DNA from 3 places in the Oerskovia sp. NPDC060287 genome. Region 2 is predicted to be linked to each of the others. Evidence: riboswitches for the same ligand, from Rfam matches in the RefSeq annotation. Region 2 holds a riboswitch; each other region holds the start of a gene.
The links. Region 2 has a riboswitch for thiamine pyrophosphate ahead of thiO (glycine oxidase ThiO). Riboswitches for the same ligand answer to the same signal wherever they lie in the genome.

Region 1 (6,006 bases), on a different contig from region 2:
GCACGTCGAGCGCGGCGGCGTGGCTGCCGCTGGGGCTGGGGTCGCTCGCGTCGACCGGCCAGAGCGCGACGTCGGTCCTGGGCGGCCTCGCCCCCCTGGGCGTCGGGGCCGCGATCCTGGGCCTGGTCGCGTGGGTCGCGGTCGCGCTCGGGTCGGGCGCGGTGACGTTCCGTCGCCGCGACCTCGTCTGACGGTCCTCTCGCGGCGGCGCCGTCGGGGGCCACGGCCACGTACCGTGGTGCCCGACGGCGCCGCTCACCCGGGTGGGCGTGTCGCCCGAGGTCGGGGCACCCGAGCCCGGGCCCGCCCGTACCGGCAGCCTCACGCACCGGCCCGCCCGACCGACTACCGGACATCGACCGCTCGACCCGAGAGGAGCCCTCGTGCTCGACGCCCTGCACCGCCGGCTCGCCGCGGTCGGCATCCGCACCGCGACGGGTCGCGACGCCCTGCTCGGCGCGGTCGTCGCGGTCCTCACGGTCGGCTTCCTGCTGGCCGTCGAGCGGGTCGCGCTGACGGACCTCGGCATCGTGGTCGACGGCGCGCCCGACTCCCTGCAGTTCTCGACCGGGGGACGGGTCGCAGCGATCGTGATCGTCGTCGCGCAGGCCATGGTGCTCACGCTGCGCCGTCGGGCACCGCTGCTCGCGCTCGCCCTGACCGTGGTGGGCCAGGTCGCGCTCGTGCCGGTGCTCCCCGCGTTCGTCTCGTTCCAGGCGCCCGCGACGCTCGTCGCGGCCTACTCGGTCGGCGCGTACGCACCGCGCCGCACGGCCCTGTGGGCGGCCGGGGCCGCGGCGGGCGTGCAGGTGCTGCTGGGCTTCGTGCTCGGCGGACCCGTGCCGATCACCTCGACGGGTCCCACGCCCGTCGCGGTCCAGGTCTGGGGCGGGCTGGCGTCCGCGCTCCTGACGTACGTGGCCTCGGCGCTCGTGGGCGCGTACGTCGGCACGCGCCGCGAGCTGTTCGCCCAGCTCCAGGGGCGCGTGGCCCAGGCCGAGCGCGAGCGCGACATGCTCGCGGCGCAGGCCGTCCTGGAGGAGCGCGGTCGCATGGCCCGCGAGCTGCACGACGTCGCCGCGCACCACCTGTCGGGGATCGTCGTCCAGGCGGCCGCGGCCGAGCGCCTGGTCGACCGCGACCCCGAGCGCGCCAAGGAGTCGATGCGCTGGATCCGCACCCAGGGACGCGAGACGCTCGACAACCTCCGCCTGGTCGTCGGCATCCTCCGCAGCTCGTCGCAGGCCGGGCCCGGCGAGCCGGACGAGGAGGCGCCGGCCGCGCCGCAACCCACGCTCGACGACGCGGACGAGCTGATCGACCTCGCACGCAGCGCGGGCGCCGAGGTGCGCGACGCGCGGCTGGGCGAGCCGTTCCTCCTGTCCCCCGCGGCGCAGCTCACGGTGTACCGCGTGCTCCAGGAGGCGCTGACCAACGCGCGCCGCCATGCGCCGGGGCGCGCGATCGAGGTCGTGACCGACTACCAGCAGGCCGCGCTCGTCCTCACGGTGACCAACCGGTTGCCGGTCGCGGCGATCAGCACCATGGGGCCGGCCAGGCCTTCCGACCCGTCCAGCGACCCGACCCCTCCCGGTCACGGCCTCATCGGCATGACCGAACGAGCGGCCCTCGTCGGCGGGACCCTCAGCGCGGGACCGGTCCCCGGAGACGGCTGGCGGGTCCGGCTCACGGTCCCCCGGCCGGCCGACGCCGTGTCCCCCACCATCCCCGTGCGCTCGGCGACGTCCGCGGACGAGCCGGGCCCCGCCGTCGGGCAGGAGGCCCCATGACCAGAGTGGTGCTGGTCGACGACCAGGCCGTCGTCCGCGCAGGCTTCACCGTGATCCTCGAGAGCGAGGGCTTCGAGGTCGTGGGCGAGGCGGCGAACGGCACGGACGCCGTGCGCGTCGCACGCCGAGAGCGTCCCGACGTCGTGTGCATGGACGTCCGCATGCCCGGCGGGGACGGCATCACGGCGACGCGCGCGCTCGCAGGACCGGGCGTCGTCGACCCCGTGCCGGTGCTCGTGGTGAGCACGTTCGACCTGGACGACTACGTGTTCGGCGCCCTGGAGGCCGGGGCGAGCGGGTTCCTGCTCAAGGACGCCGAGCCCGACGTGCTGGTCGACGCGGTGCGGCGCGTGGCGTCGGGCGAGGGTCTCGTCGACCAGACGCTCACGCGCCGCGTGATCGACGAGTTCGCCCGACGACGGTCCCCCGCCGCGCCGGACGAGACCGCCTCGGGACTGCTCACCGCGCGCGAGCACGACATCCTGGCGCTGCTGTGCCGCGGGCAGTCGAACGCCGAGATCGCCGCGACGCTGTTCCTCGAGGCGAGCACCGTGAAGTCGCACCTGAGCCGGATCATGACCAAGACGGGCATGCGCGACCGTGTCCAGCTCGTGGTGTGGGCGTACGAGCACGGGATCGCGGCGCCGTCGGCACGGTGACCCGGCCCGGGTCGCCACGGTGATCCGGCCCAGGTAGGACGTCCCGCGCGAGACAGGACGCAGCGCGCACTACCTCGCGCAGGACGTTCTACCTCGGCGCCACGGGCTGGGCGGGGGTCACGGGGAGGTACACCCGGCCGCCCGCGTCCGCGAACTCGCTCGACTTCTCCGCCATGCCGGCCTCGATCGCCTCGACCGACGTCAGCCCGTTCTTCTCGGCGTACTCGCGCACGTCCGCCGAGATCCGCATCGAGCAGAACTTGGGCCCGCACATCGAGCAGAAGTGCGCGGTCTTGGCGGGCTCGGCCGGCAGGGTCTCGTCGTGGAACGCGCGGGCCGTGTCGGGGTCGAGCGAGAGCGCGAACTGGTCGTGCCAGCGGAACTCGAACCGGGCACGGGACAGCGCGTCGTCCCGGAGCTGCGCGCGCGGGTGGCCCTTGGCGAGGTCGGCCGAGTGCGCCGCGATCCTGTACGTGATGACCCCCGTCTTGACGTCGTCGCGGTCGGGCAGCCCCAGGTGCTCCTTGGGCGTGACGTAGCAGAGCATCGCGGTCCCGGCCTGGGCGATGATCGCGGCCCCGATCGCGGACGTGATGTGGTCGTACGCGGGCGCGATGTCGGTCGCGAGCGGGCCGAGCGTGTAGAACGGCGCCTCCTCGCACAGCTCCTCCTCGAGGCGCACGTTCTCGACGATCTTGTGCATGGGGACGTGCCCCGGGCCCTCGATCATGACCTGCACGCCGTAGGACTTCGCGACCTTGGTCAGCTCGCCCAGCGTGCGCAGCTCGGCGAACTGGGCCGCGTCGTTGGCGTCCGCGATCGAGCCCGGGCGCAGGCCGTCGCCCAGCGAGAACGTCACGTCGTAGTCGCGCAGGATCTCGCACAGCTCCGCGAAGTGCGTGTACAGGAACGACTCCTGGTGGTGCGCGAGGCACCAGGCAGCCATGATCGAGCCGCCGCGGGACACGATGCCCGTGACGCGGCGAGCGGTCAGCGGGACGTAGCGCAGGAGGACGCCCGCGTGCACGGTCATGTAGTCGACGCCCTGCTCGGCCTGCTCGATCACGGTGTCGCGGTAGATCTCCCACGTGAGCTGCGCGGGATCGCCCTTGACCTTCTCGAGCGCCTGGTAGAGCGGCACGGTCCCCACGGGGATCGGGGAGTTGCGCAGCACCCACTCGCGGGTCTCGTGGATGTCCTTGCCCGTCGAGAGGTCCATGAGGGTGTCCGCGCCCCAGCGGGCGGCCCACACCATCTTCTCGACCTCCTCCTCGATCGAGGACGTCACGGCCGAGTTGCCGATGTTCGCGTTGATCTTCACGCCGAACGCCTTGCCGATGATCATGGGCTCGATCTCGGGGTGGCGGCGGTTGGCCGGGATCACGGCCCTGCCCCGCGCGACCTCGTCGCGCACGAGATCGACGTCGACACCCTCGCGGGCCGCGACGAAGCGCATCTCGTCGGTCACGACCCCGGCCCGCGCCCAGGCGAGCTGCGTCCGGGCGCCACCCGTGCCGCGCTCGGTGGGGGCGGCGTCGGGCCGGAGCCAGGACGCACGCAGGGCGGGCAGGCCGCCCGCGAGGTCGAACGCCGCGGGGTCGTCCGACGAGGTGTACGGGCCCGAGGTGTCGTACAGGTCCAGGTGCTCGCCGTTGCTCAGGTGCACGCGGCGCTCGGGGACGCGCAGGTGCTCCGCACCCGGGACCGGGTGGTGGACCTTGACGGACCCCGCGATGGGTCCGGTCGTGATGGTGTGCGCGGACGACCCGGTGGTCACAGCGGGTGCAGCGGTGGCGGGCCCGGTGGTTGCGGGCACAGCGGTCTCAGAGCTCATGGCTCTCTCCCTACGTCGGCATGATCCGAACAGGTTCGAACGGTCGGCGGCGCTGAGCCGCCCTCTCAGCTCGCTGCTGCGAGCTCCCGTGGGTGTGTGGAGTTGTGGGTCGTGCTGGTGGTGCGGTGTGCTGGGTGGTGCGCGGCCACCGTAGCGCACGGCGCTGGGCGCCGGCGCGCGGGTCCCACGACCGCCCCTCTCCCCGTGAGTGCGGAGCTCTTGCGAGAAACGCCGGGCGTGTCGCGCAAGAGCTCCGCACTCGGCGACTGGCCTGGATCACCCGTCCGTCGGTGCCCCGTCCGCGATGTCGTCGGACGTGTCGGGCTGGTAGACGCACACCCACAGCGCACCGGCGCGCACGCTGACCTCGAGCTTCTTCGACGGCTCGATCACGTCGCCGTCGAGCTGGCGCGGCTGCGGCCGGTCGGAGATCACCGAGATCCGTGACCCGCGCAGCACCTCCATGTTGGGGACGCGCCTGCGTCCACGCAGCACCCCGACGAGGAGCTGGACCCAGTGGCCCAGGTTGCGGGGCGCGAGGATCGCGACGTCCATCTGCCCGTTGTCGGGCACGGCGTCGGGCAGCAGGTTGACGCCTGCCTGGAGCTTGCCGACGTTCCCCACGAGCACGCTGCGCGCCCGACGGCGCAGCACCGGCCGGTCGTCGACGCGCACCTCGACCTTCATCTCGTCGTCGGCGAGGTGCTTGAACGCCGAGACGACGTAGGCGAGCGCACCCGCCTTGGCCTTGAGCGCGGTCGGTGCGTCCTCCATCATCGCGGCGTCGAGCCCCATGCCCGCCATGACGGCGAACGCCTGTCCGTCGACCTCGCCGATGTCCACGGCGCGGCGCCCTCGGTCGAGCGCGAGGCGGATGCCGTCCTCCGGGTTCGGCGGGATGCCGAGGTTGGTCGCGAGGAGGTTGCCCGTGCCGCCGGGAAGGACCGCGAGGGCCGCCTCGGTCCCGACGAGCCCTTCGATGCAGGCGCGCACGGTGCCGTCGCCGCCGCTCACGAACACGACCTCGGCGCCGTCGTCGACGGCCTGCCGGGCCTGGCCGGTGCCGGGGTCCTCGGCGGTCGTCTCGAGCCAGGCCGGGGCGGGCCAGCCCGCGTCGGCGAGCTGGGCCTCGATGGTCCGGCGGAGCTCGTCGAGCCCCTCGACCCGGTTCGGGTTGACGATGACCGCTGAACGGAGCGGAGCGTGGTCGAGACGTTGCTGGGCGGCGGGCTCGGGCGTTGCTTCGTGGGACGGGTTCACACCTGAGTATGTCGCGACGGGCACCGGCTCGCCCGACAAGCGGACACCTCGGACCTTCCGGACGCCCTCAGTACCCGAAGACCTGCACCCAGGTGTTTCCCGCGCGCCCCAGTCCCATCGCCGTGAAGTCGCAGTTGAGGATGTTCGCACGGTGCCCCTCGGACGCCATCCACGCGTCGACCACGGCCTGGGCGGTCTGCTGACCGGACGCGATGTTCTCGCCGCCGGGCCGCGCGTACCCCTGGGCGGTCACGCGGTCGCCGAACGTGCGCCCGTCGAGGCTCGTGTGGCTGAAGTACCCCTGGTCGACCATGTCCTGCGCGTGCAGGGTCGCGGCGCGGGCGAGCTGGTCGTCGGCCCGCAGGGCCGGGCAGCTCGCGGCCGCACGGTGCGCGTTGACGAGGTTCAGCACGGCAGCCATGTCTCCCGTGCCCGACGACGGAGCTCCCCCGGTCGAACCGGT
Region 2 (6,006 bases):
GCGGCCGACGTGATGGCCGCGATGTTGCGCGGGTTGAGGATGCCGAGCCCCGACCCGATGGGCGCCCCGAGCGGCATGACCGCGGCGCACCCCACGTCCTCGAGGCGCCGCGCGAGGATCGGGTCGTCGTTGGTGTACGGCAGCACGACGAAGCCGTCGCGGACCAGGGTCTCGGCGGCCTGGACGAGCCCGATCGGGTCGGGCAGGAGCGTCACGTCGTCGGCGATCACCTCGAGCTTGACCCAGTCCGTGCCGCACGCCTCGCGCGCGAGGTGGGCCGTGAGGACGGCCTCCTTGGCCGAGAAGCAGCCCGCGGTGTTGGGCAGGGCACGGATGCCGAGGCGCTCGAGCAGCCCCCAGATCCCGGTCTCGCCCGCACCACCGCCCGCACCACCGCCCGTGCCGCCGCCCGCGCCTGCGGTGCCCGGGCGGGCTCGGTCACCTGCCGGACGCACCCTCGCGACGCGGCGCATCGCGACGGTCGTGAGCGCGGTCCCGGACGCCACGAGGGCGTCCTCGAGCGTCAGCAGGTTCGCCGCGCCGCCCGTGCCCATGACCAGGCGGGAGCCGAGGGGGACGCCCGCGACGACGAGAGGGTCCGCTGCCGGGGAACCGGCGTGCGCCGGACCGGGCGCGCCGGTCGTGCCGCGCGCCGCCTCAACCACCCTGCACCGCCGTGACGACCTCGACGCGGTCGCCGTCGCGCAGGGTCGTGGACGGCCACGTGCTGCGGGGGAGCACGGCGTCGTCGATCGCGACCGCGACGCCCCGGGGGACGTCCCCGCGGTCCCCGACGAGCTCGGGCAGCAGCGCGGCCACGAGGGCTGCGACGGTCGTCGGGGCGGTGAGCGGGTGGTGCTCGCCGTTGACGAGGGCGCTCCCGGTCGCGGGCGGGTTCGTGGGCTGCGCACCGGTGGCCGCGGGCGGGAGAGTCGGGTGGGTCATGCGGTCCTCCAGGAGGTGGGTCGCCGAGGTAGAGGTCTGCCGTCGAGGGAGAGGGGCCCGCCCCGCTACCTCGACGCGAGCCTCTGTCTCGCGGGGGCAGGGGTGGGCGAGAAGCGCAGCGGGTCGATCGCCGAGACCGCGGACGGCACCGGCTCCCCGGCCAGGACCGCGTCGATCGCGGCCGCCGTGACGGGAGCGAGCAGCACGCCGTTGCGGTAGTGGCCGGTCGCGAGGACCAGGCCGGGAACGGTGGTGGGCCCCAGGAACGGCAGGTTGTCCGGGGTGCCCGGTCGCACGCGCGGCGTGACCTCGACGAGGGCCAGCTCGTCCAGCCCGGGCAGCAGGGCGCGCGCGTCGCGCAGGAGCGCGAAGACGCCGCCCGCGGTCGCACGCCGGTCGTCGGGGTGCTCCTCGCTCGTCGCGCCGACCACGACCTCGCGGTGCCCGTCGGGTCCGGGCGTACGCGGTACGACGTACACCGGACGCCCTTGCACGATCCCGCGCACCACGTGGTCGAGCGTGAACCACGCGGGGGCGTCGAGCCGCAGCGTCTGCCCCTTCACCGGACGGGTCGGTGCGCACACCTCGGGGACGTCCACGAGCAGGTCGCCCGAGTCCGCGCCCGCCGCGAGGACCACGGTTCCCGCGCGGTGCACGACCCCCGCGTCGTCGAGGGCCCCGGTCACGGGAGAGCCGAGGCCCGTCGAGCGGAGCAGCCGCACCGCCCGGCGGTGCACGACGGCGGCACGCGGGTCCCGCGCGAGGGCTGCGGTCAGGGCGCGGTGCACCGCGCGCGGGTCGACCTGGTGGTCGCCGGGCGCCCAGAACGCCCCGGCGACGCGCGGACCGACGAGCGGCTCCCGCTCGCGCGCCGCGGCGACCGAGATCTCGGTCGAGTCGAGCCCCCACGCCTCCTGCAGCGCGCGCACGCGACGCCCGAGCGCGAGGTCGTCGCCGTCGTAGGCCAGCGTGAGGGTCCCGGTCGTCCGCAGGCCCACGCTCAGCCCCGAGCCCGCCTCGAGCTCGGCCGCGAACACGGGCCAGCGCGCCGCGGAGTCGGAGCCCAGGCGCAGCGCGGCCTCCTCGCCGAAGTCGGCCTCGGTCACGGGCGCCAGCATCCCGGCCGCGGCGTGCGTCGCGCCGTCTCCGGGGGAAGGGTCCAGGACGGTGACGCGCAGGCCCGCGCGAGAGGCCCGCCAGGCCGCGGTGAGCCCCACGATGCCGCCGCCCACGACGAGGACGTCCGTGGCGCCGTCGGGCCCCTCGTCCGTGGTCCTCCGGTGGGCGGGCGCGGCTCGCCCCTCCGCGCCCGACGGCGGCACGCCCCGCGGGCTCTCGCCGCGCCCCGGTGGGCGCGAGGGCAGGACAGGGTGGTCGGTGGACAGGGCTGCGCACATGCGCTCGCTCCCTTCGCTGGCATGACCCAGATCAGGTTCGACGGTCGGCTCTCGCCCTCTCAGCCCCGTGCGGGGCTCCCGTGCTTCGCGGCCACCCTACAACGCACGCGTCCGGTCGCCGACCGTGTATCAACCGGGGCGTTGCCGACCTCTCTCGGTGTATCCGCTGGGACATCCGACTCCCGTGCGTGCGACCTCCCTCCAGGGACGGCCTCCCCGAGCGGTCGAGCATCGACCGCCCCGCCGCGGACCCGAGCGGCCCGCCCACCTTCCCCGCTTCAGGTGGAGCTCCTCATGCGCAAGACATTCCTCGTGATCAGCGTCCTCGTGGTCGTCGCCGTGGTCATGCAGTTCTACTTCGCCGCCGTCGGCGTGTTCAGCGACCCCGACGACGAGCTCTTCGCGATCCACGGGACGAGCGGCCGCATCGTGCTGCCCCTGCTGATGATCCTGTCCATCGTGTTCGCCGCCCTCGCCAAGGCCGGGAGACGCACCGTGTGGCTGGCCGTGCTCGGGTTCGGCCTCCTGCTGTTCCAGACGATCCTGTTCATCCTCACCGGAGTCCTCACGGGGTCGGAGCCGCCCCCTGGTGAGATCACCACGGCGGGCACCATCATGCTCGGCTTCCACGCCCTCAACGGGCTCGCGATCCTCGGCGTGACGGGGACCGTCGCGTCCAGGGCTCGGGCGCTCGTGGCGGAGGGGCGCGTGCCCAGCCCGGCGTCGACCACCGCCCCCGGGAACGTCTGACGGTGACCGTCCCCGCCCTCCAGCTCGTCTACCTGGTCCTCGCCCTCGCGGGCGGGGCCGGGTGGGTGCTCGCCGCGCTCCGGCCGCGGCGCGGCCCGTGGGTCGCGCTCGCGACCGTGGCGCTCGTGCTGCGTGTCGGGGTCGTGGTCCTGCTGGGCGGGCACGGGTGGTGGTTCGTCCAGGAGAAGGTGCTCGTCGGGCTCCCGCTCGCCGTCGGCGGGGCGGTGCTCGCGCTCGTCGTGCTCGTCGTCGGCAGGGGCCGTCCAGCGATGCCGGCGCGCCAGGCCTGCCTCCTCGGGGCGGCGTACGCCACCGCCGGGGAGCTGGTCCTCGTGCTGGTGGTCGGCTACCCCGTCGGGCCCCTCAGCGGGGGCGTCGTCGTGCTCCTCGTCGCGGCCGCGACCCTCGTGACGTGGCTCGTGCTCGCCGGGCGTGACCCGGGCGTCGTGCGGGGCGTGAGCCTCGCCGCTGCGTTCGTGCTGCTCCTGCCGCTCGGGCTCGCCTGGTGGGCGAGCCGGGCAGAGGTGCATCTCGAGGTGGTCGGTCCCGGTGCCGTCGGGGCCGCGGCCGCCGCCGTCCCGGGCACGGGAGCGCACACCGGGAGCGGACACGCCGCGGACGAGCCCGCGACCGACGAGCTCTCGGCTGCGGGCGGCGGCGCCCCGACCGTGGACGTGACCGAGCTCCGGACCCCCGCGGACGTTCCCGGGCAGCGGGTGCCGGTGACCCTCACGGCCCGCGAGTCGGACCTGACCCTCCCGTCGGGGGAGGTGGTGCAGGCCTGGAGCTTCGGCTCCCTGCCGGGGCCCGAGATCCGGGCCCAGGTCGGGCAGGTCGTCGAGGCCGAGCTCCACAACGAGGACGTCCGGGCGGGCGTCAGCGTGCACTGGCACGGCTACGACGTGCCCAACGGCGAGGACGGGGTCGCGGGCGTGACGCAGGACGCCGTCCTGCCCGGGCAGTCCTTCACCTACCGGTTCGTCGCGGACCAGCCCGGGACGTACTGGTACCACACGCACCAGAGCTCGTCCGACGGGGTGCGCCGGGGGCTCTTCGGCACGCTCGTCGTGCTCCCGGCCTCGGGCCCGGTCGCCGACCTCGACCTGGTGCTCCCGGTCCACACCCTCAGCGGCACGACGACGCTCGCGGGCAGCGACGAGGTCGAGCAGCTCGCGGCCACGCCCGGGCAACGGGTACGGCTGCGGCTTCTCGACGCCGACCAGGTGCCGCACCGGTTCGGGGTGGACGGGGCCGGCTTCCGTGTGGTCGCCGTCGACGGCACGGACGTTCCCGGCGCCGAGGAGGTGAGCGGCCTCGCGCTGCGCGTCCCGGCGGGAGGCCGCTACGACGTCGAGCTCACCATGCCCTCCCACCCCGTGCGCCTGGCGGTCGACGGCGAGGAGGACGTCGGCCTGGAGCTCGTGCCCGACGCCGGGGCGGGCGCCGACGCCGACGCCGCCCCGGGGGACGCGGACCGGTGGGCCGTCCCCGACGAGGACCTCGACCTGCTGGCCTACGGTTCGCCGCCCGAGGGCGGGGCCGGGGCCGGACCTGGCACCGCACCCGCACCCGACGTGACCGCGACGCTCGTCCTGGACCGCCTGCCACGGTTCGACGGCGGCGTGCCGGTGTACGGGTACACGATCGACGGGAAGGTGTACCCCCACGTCCCCTCGACCGTCGTCGACGAGGGGGATCGCGTTCTCCTGCGCATCGTGAACCGGAGCTCGGAGACCCACCCCATGCACCCGCACGGGCACCACGTCAGGGTGCTCTCGGTCGACGGGCGGGAACCGACCGGCGCCGCGGTGCTGCGCGACACGTTCGACGTCCGTCCGGGCGAGGTCTGGGAGGTCGAGCTCCTCGCCGACAACCCGGGGATCTGGATGGACCACTGCCACAACCTCGACCACGCCGCGCAGGGCATGGTGACCCACCTGGTGTACCGGGGAGTGACCACGCCCTTCCGGCACGGAGGGTCCACCGGGAACGCACCCGAGTGACCGACCGGTCCGCGCGGCCTACCCTGGGCGCGTGACGACCACCCACCCCGCGCCCCGCCCCGTCGACACCTCGGCGGGAGACGGCGCCCGCTCCCGGCTCGCGGCGGCCCGGCTGTACCTGTGCACCGACGCGCGCGAGGAGCGCGGCGACCTGGAGGACTTCCTGCACGCGGCGCTCGCGGGCGGCGTCGACGTCGTCCAGCTGCGCGACAAGGGGCTCGACGTCGCGCGCGAGCTCGAGCTCCAGGAGACCGTCGCGCGCGTCGCGACCGAGCACGGGGCCCTGTGGGCCGTCAACGACCGGGCCGACGTCGCGCTGCTCGCAGGGGCACCCGTGGTGCACACGGGCCAGGGCGACCTGCCCGTGCCCGCGGTCCGGTCCCTCCTGGGGCAGGGCCCGGTGCTGGGTCGTTCGACGCACTCGCTCGCGCAGGCCGCGGCTGCCGAGGCCGACCCCGAGGTCGACTACTTCTGCGTGGGCCCGCTCTGGGCGACGCCGACCAAGCCGGGACGCGACGCCGTCGGGCTCGACCTGCTGCGAGAGGTCGCCGCGTCGGCGCCGACCACGCCGTGGTTCGCGATCGGGGGCGTCGACCCGGCCCGCCTCGACCAGGTGCTCGCCGCGGGGGCCGAGCGCATCGTCGTCGTGCGCGCGATCACGGGCTCGGTCGACCCCGAGCGGGCCGCGCGCGAGCTGCGCGAACGGCTGCCCGCCTGACCCGGCGAAGTGATCCCCGTCGCACGTCGTGGACCGATGCCGGGGATCGGCGCCGAGCCAACTATCCTGGGGTGGTGACACCCACCCCCTCAGCCCCCCGGCCCGTATTGGTCGTCGACTTCGGCGCACAGTACGCCCAGCTGATCGCGCGTCGCGTGCGTGAGGCCAAGGTGTACTCGGAGATCGTCCCCCA
Region 3 (6,006 bases), on a different contig from region 2:
GGGGCGGGCCCGAGGCTCCGCGGTCAGGACAGGGGGCGTGTGCTCGTGGTGTCTGCCGCACGGACGCGGCGCACGCGTTGCCAGGTCTTCAGGGCACTGCGTGCTGCGCTCGCGACCGTGCTTCCGTTCGCGATGGCCGCGGTCTCCTCCGCAAGGTCTGCTGCGACGACGAGCAGCCGCTCGTGGACCAGGTCGCTCCCGGTGCGCCCGAGGGCACGGACCGCCCAGTACCGGGTTCTGGTGTCCGGACTGGCGGCCTGGTCGAGGAGCCAGGTCGTCTGGTCGGGCTCGATCGCGCCCAGGGCGGTCGACACGTAGCCCAGGAGCGCGAACCGAGGCTCGACGAGCTCGCGGCGCAGCCCGAGCGCGGCCTCGGACCCGCCGAGGTCGGCAAGGGCAGCGGCCGCGACCTCCCGGACGCGGTGGTCCGTGTCGCCGAGCACGTCGACGAGGGTCGGCACGGCCTCGTGCGCCCCCAGGACGCCGAGCACCTCGCAGCCGACCGTCCGCTCGTAGGCGACGGGTGAGTCGAGCAGGGCGAGGGCGTAGGGCACGGCTCTTCGGAAGCCCGCGCGTCCGCAGGCTGCCGTGAGGTACCAGGGTGCCGACGCCCCGTTCTCGAGGGCGCGCAGCATCGCCGGCTCGAGCGACGCGTCGGCGAAGGCGTAGAGACGGTTGAGAGTCCGCTCGAACGTGCTGATCGGGAACCGCTCGAAGCGCAGCACGACGTCGCGCAGGGCGTCGGCGGCCTCCCGGTCGCCGGCCAGGGCGCGTTCGGCGGCGGCGTCGACAGCGTCCTCGTCGACCGCGGGATCCGGGTCGAGGAGCCGGGCGAGCAGGTCGTCGGTCATCGCGAGGCCGAGCCGCGCGACGGACGCGGGTGGACGGGAACGCTGAGAACCATGGGGCGAGCATAGGGGGCCGGCCGACCGCCGGGTCTCCTCCGAGCGGGTCCGCTACGGTGGTCGCACCGACGTCGACGACGACCACCGAGGTGACCGCCATGCCCCGCCGCACCGTCCTGCTCGCCGGAGCCGTGGCGGCGTCGTGCGGCTCGCTGGCGCTGGCCGCCGCGCTGGGCGCGACCGGGCCGGTCGCGATCCCGCCGCAGGGGCCGTGGATCGTCGGGGTCGACGCGTGGCCCGACGGGATCGACGTCTGCATCGAGGACCCTGCGGTCGAGTACGCCGTGACACCGCTCCCTCTGCCGCCGCTCCCGACGACGGTCGCTTTCGTCCCCGGCGCCGTCCGCGAGGACGTCGAGCGGGTCGTGACGTGCCTGGACCGGTACGTCCCGCTGTCGAGCATCGACGTGATGACCGTGCCGGCCGGGGTCTCGTAGGCGCCCCCCGCTGATCCGCCCCCGGGCGACACCTGGTGGTCTCCGCCGACCGTCCGGTCCGGGTGCCCGCTATCCTTCCCCCGAAGACACGGGGTGCCCGCTCCCACGAGCCGGGCTGAGAACACACCCGTCGAACCTGATCTAGCTAGCACTAGCGAAGGGATGTCGGCAATGTCGCTTGCTGCCACCACACCTGTCCTGCCCCGACCCGAACCCGCGTCCAGCACCGCACGAGAACGCGTCGGGTCGCCCGGGGCCGAGGCCTCCCGCCCCCGCGTCCTGTCCATCGCGGGCACCGACCCGACGGGAGGCGCCGGGATCCAGGCCGACCTCAAGGCGTTCGCGGCGCACGGCGCGTACGGCATGGCGGTCACGACCGCCCTGGTCGCGCAGAACACGCACGGCGTCCGCACGGTCCACGTCCCGGGCGCGGACTTCCTGACCGAGCAGCTCGACGCGGTCTCGGACGACGTGGTGATCGACGCCGTGAAGATCGGCATGGTCGCCGACGAGGCCAATGCGCGTGCCATCGCGACGTGGCTCGGCCGGGTGCGTCCGCCGTTCGTCGTGCTCGATCCCGTCATGGTCGCCACGAGCGGCCACCGCCTCCTCGACGAGGGGGCCGAGCAGGCGGTGGGCGACCTGGTCGCGCTCGCCGACCTCGTGACCCCCAACCTCCCCGAGCTGGCCGTCCTCCTGGGCGAGCCGGCCGCGACCACCTGGCCGGACGCCCTCGCCCAGGCGAGGCGCCTGCACGTGGCGAGCGGCGCCGTCGTGCTCCTGAAGGGTGGTCACCTCACAGGGGAGGAGTCGCCCGACGCGCTCGTGGGGCCCGACGACGTCACGACCTTCTCCGCGCCCCGCGTCGACACCGTGCACACCCACGGGACGGGGTGCTCGCTGTCGGCTGCGGTTGCGGCGCTCCGACCCCGGCGCGACGACTGGGCGGGCGCCGTGCGCGATGCGAAGACCTGGTTGACCGGCGCGCTGCGGGCCGGGGGAGCGTTGACGGTGGGCACGGGCCGCGGACCCGTCGACCACCTGGCGCACCTGCCCACGCTGGGCCTGCGGGCGTTCTCCGAGGAGGCCTGGGAGCGGATCGCGGGCTGGCGCGAGGCCGTCAAGGGCATGGGATTCGTGCGGGCGCTCGCGGACGGGAGCCTCGCCGTCGAGGACTTCGGGTTCTACCTCGCGCAGGACGCCGCGTACCTCGCCGAGTACTCGCGCGTGCTGTCGCGGGCGAGCCAGCTCGCGCCGACGCCCGAGGCCCGGCAGTTCTTCGCGGGCGCGGCAGTCGAGTCGCTCGAGGTCGAGCAGGCGCTGCACCGTGACTGGTTGGGCGAGCACGCCGGGATGGACCGGGGGGCGGTCGAGAGCGTCGACCCCTCTCCCGTGACCGCCGCCTACACCAACCACCTGCACGCGGCGTCGAACGGGTCGTACGCGGAGACCGTCGCGGCGCTGCTGCCGTGCTACTGGCTGTACTCGTACATCGGCGACATCCTGGTGCGCCGGGCGGGGGACCTCGACGGGCATCCGTACGCGCGGTGGATCTCGCTCTACGGCGACCCGGCCTTCCAGGAGGCGACGCGCACCGCGTGCTCGTTCGCCGACGAGGCCGCGCGCTGGGCCTCGCCCGCCGAGCTCGAACGCATGCTCCGCGCGTTCGAGCTGTCCTCGATGCACGAGTACCTGTTCTTCGAGCAGGGGATCGACCGGCCGACCTGGCCCGAGGCGCCGGTCGGGGACGCCGAGAAGTGAGTAGATGCCCCTGATCCGGGGGGAACGGGGGCATCTGCTCACTTCTCGGCGCGAGCGGCCGTCCTCACGCGCTCGTCGTCCCGCCGTCCGGGTACGAGCAGTCGTACCCGGGCGGCCACCAGCGCCACGACGTGCTGACCTCGTTCGACGACACGCCCTCGGGGCGCTCCGTGACGCACTGCGTGCGCATCTGGTCGAGCCCGACCGTCAGGTAGTAGACCGCGAGCACGCCCGTGAAGACGACCATGAGGACGGTCAGCGCCAGGCGCAGGCGGTGGTCCGTGCGCCGGGTGGGTTCGTCCTCGCCGGGGCGCGGCGGCACCCAGTCCCAGCTCACGAGGCGGCGCTCGGGACGAGCAGGACCTTGCCCGTCGTCGCGCGGCCCTCGAGCGCGCGGTGCGCGTCGGCCGCGCGGGCGAGCGGGAACGTCGCGCCCACGCGCACGTCCAGGTCCCCCGAGGCGACGAGAGCGAAGATCTCGTCGGCGCGCTCGATGAGCTCGGCGCGCGTCGCGGTGTAGTCGTCGAGCTTGGGGCGGGTCGCGAACAGCGACCCGCCCTTGTTGAGGCGCTGCAGGTCGAACGGAGGTACCTGGCCCGAGGACCCGCCGAACAGCACGAGCATGCCGCGGCGGCGCAGCGACGCGAGCGACGCCTCGAACGTGTCCTTGCCGACCGAGTCGTAGGCGACCGCGACGCCCCGGCCGCCCGTGAGGTCGCGCACGATCGCGGGCAGCTCGGTCGGGAGGTCGTCGAGCTCGGCGTAGTTCACGACGTCGGCCGCCCCGGCCGCGCGCGACAGCTCGGCCTTGGCCTCGGTCGAGACGGTCGTGATGACGCGTGCGCCGCGACGCACCGCGAGCTGGGTCGCGAGCAGCCCGACGCCGCCGGCCCCCGCGTGCAGCAGGACGTCGTCCCCGGGCTGGACCGGGTAGGTCGAGGTCACGAGGTAGTGCGCCGTGAGCCCCTGGAGAGCCACGGCCGCCGCGACCCGCAGGTCGACCGACCCGGGGACCGGGATCGCGACGTCCGCGGGGACGATCACCTGCTCGGCGTACGAGCCGGACGCGTTGGTCCAGGCGACGTGGTCGCCGGGCTCGAAGTCCGTGACGCCCGGGCCGACCGCCCCGACGACGCCCGCGCCCTCGGTGCCGACCACGTGCGGGAACTCCATCGGGTACACCCCCGCCCGGCGGTAGGTGTCGATGAAGTTGATCCCCGCCGCCGCGACCTCGACGAGGAGCTCGCCGGGTCCGGGGACCGGTGTCGGGAGCTCGACGAGCTCGAGGACGTCGGGGCCGCCTGCCTGGAGTGCCTGGATCGCGCGCATGGGGTCAGCCTAGGCGGGACGTCGGCTCAGGCGGTGGCCGGACCCGCCGAGGCCCGCCAGCGTCCGTGGCGGCGCTCGACGTGGATCGGGTGCGCGAAGCAGCGCGAGACCGCCTCGGAGGTCAGGACCTCGTCCGCACGGCCGGACGCGGAGACCCGCCCCGGCGCGAGCAGCAGCGCGTGGCTCGTGGACCTGGGCAGCTCCTCGAGGTGGTGGGTCACGAGGACCGAGGCGACCTCGGGGTGCGCGACCCGCACCGCGTCGATCGTCGCGAGGAGCTGTTCGCGCGCCGCGACGTCGAGCCCTGTGCTCGGTTCGTCGAGCAGCAGCAGCGCGGGGTCGGCGACGAGCGCCCGGGCGATGATGGTGCGACCGCGCTCTCCCTGCGACAGCGTGGTCCACGGCTCGTGCTCCTTGCCGCCCAGCCCCATGTCGGCCACGAGGGCGCGCGCCCTGTCGACCTCGGCCCGGGTCGGCTCCCAGCGCTGGCGCCAGTCGATCGTCCCGGTGATCCCGGTCAGGACGACCTCCTGGATCGTGAGGGGCGTGCGCAGCGGGTGGCGCGGGTTCACGTGGCCGATCCGGCGGTGCAGCGTCTGGACGTCGACGCGCCCGAGCGTGTGCCCCAGCACGTCGACCCCACCGCGCGTGGGGTGGTTGCGCGCCGCGCACAGGCTGAGGATCGTGCTCTTGCCTGCACCGTTGGGACCGACCAGCGCCCAGTGCTCGCCCGCGCGGACCGTGAGGTCCACGTGCTCGAGGATCGTGCGGCCGCTGCGGACGAACGCGACGTCGCGCATCGCCAGCACGACGGCGGCGCCCGCCTCGGCCGTCGAGGCACCCGGGGGAAGGGCCACCCGGGCGTCGCCGGGAGCCGGGCGCGGAGGCGTCACGGTCCCGGGTGCGGCGGAGGCGGTGTCAGTGCTCACGGGTGACCTTCTCGTGGACGGAGTCGAGGTGCCGGCGGCTCGTCGCGGCGGCGCGGTCGGCGTCGCGGTCGCGGACGGCGTCGAGGATCGCCTCGTGGGCGTCCTGGTCGTGCCGGTGGCGCTCGCCCGCGCCGTCGAGCTCGATCATGTCGACCATCGCCCGACGCAGGCGCGGGACGAACGTCGCGAACAGGTCGGTCAGGACCGCGTTGTGCGCGGCGTCGACGACCGCGCGGTGGAAGACCAGGTCGGCGTCGACGTACTCCCGGGCGCTCGCGGTCGGGGAGACCTCGCCACGGCCCGCGAGCGCCCGGGCCATCGCGCGGAGGTCGGCCGGGGTGCGGCGGGTCGCGGCGAGCCGGGCGGCCTCGGTCTCCAGGGCGCCGCGGACCTCGAGCACGTCGACGATCTCGCCGCGCCGCAGGACCTCCTCCCAGTCCTCGCTCGCCTCGGCCCGGACGACGTAGACGCCCGAGCCCTGGCGGCTCTCGAGAACTCCCTTGCCGGCGAGCTGGCGGACGGCCTCGCGCACGGTCGAGCGCCCCACGCCGAGCTCGTCGGCGAGCGCCTGCTCGCCGGGCAGCTTGTGGTCGAGCGGCCAGGTGCCGGTGCGGACGCGGTCGAGCAGGAGCGCGGCGGCCTGGT

Region 1: linked by a shared signal. The riboswitch ahead of thiC (phosphomethylpyrimidine synthase ThiC) and the one ahead of thiO (glycine oxidase ThiO) in region 2 are both predicted to bind thiamine pyrophosphate.
Region 3: linked by a shared signal. The riboswitch ahead of thiD (bifunctional hydroxymethylpyrimidine kinase/phosphomethylpyrimidine kinase) and the one ahead of thiO (glycine oxidase ThiO) in region 2 are both predicted to bind thiamine pyrophosphate.

What each region holds. Positions count from the first base shown of each region.
Region 1 is NZ_JBHXBO010000026.1:2,507-8,512, forward strand. It holds gene ACFWFR_RS04055 (hypothetical protein) at 1-191, shown strand, start outside; gene ACFWFR_RS04060 (sensor histidine kinase) at 384-1,790, shown strand; gene ACFWFR_RS04065 (response regulator transcription factor) at 1,787-2,449, shown strand; gene thiC (phosphomethylpyrimidine synthase ThiC) at 2,538-4,283, opposite strand; TPP riboswitch at 4,274-4,383, opposite strand; gene ACFWFR_RS04075 (diacylglycerol/lipid kinase family protein) at 4,560-5,543, opposite strand; gene ACFWFR_RS04080 (CAP domain-containing protein) at 5,611-6,006, opposite strand, start outside.
Region 2 is NZ_JBHXBO010000193.1:375-6,380, forward strand. It holds gene ACFWFR_RS15040 (thiazole synthase) at 1-665, opposite strand, end outside; gene thiS (sulfur carrier protein ThiS) at 658-945, opposite strand; gene thiO (glycine oxidase ThiO) at 1,011-2,342, opposite strand; TPP riboswitch at 2,349-2,426, opposite strand; gene ACFWFR_RS15055 (DUF6220 domain-containing protein) at 2,637-3,092, shown strand; gene ACFWFR_RS15060 (multicopper oxidase family protein) at 3,095-5,095, shown strand; gene thiE (thiamine phosphate synthase) at 5,127-5,813, shown strand; gene guaA (glutamine-hydrolyzing GMP synthase) at 5,888-6,006, shown strand, end outside.
Region 3 is NZ_JBHXBO010000053.1:13,875-19,880, reverse strand. It holds gene ACFWFR_RS07005 (HEAT repeat domain-containing protein) at 24-851, opposite strand; gene ACFWFR_RS07000 (hypothetical protein) at 1,004-1,342, shown strand; TPP riboswitch at 1,422-1,522, shown strand; gene thiD (bifunctional hydroxymethylpyrimidine kinase/phosphomethylpyrimidine kinase) at 1,514-3,103, shown strand; gene ACFWFR_RS06990 (hypothetical protein) at 3,168-3,440, opposite strand; gene ACFWFR_RS06985 (quinone oxidoreductase family protein) at 3,437-4,432, opposite strand; gene ACFWFR_RS06980 (ATP-binding cassette domain-containing protein) at 4,459-5,232, opposite strand; gene ACFWFR_RS06975 (FadR/GntR family transcriptional regulator) at 5,351-6,006, opposite strand, start outside.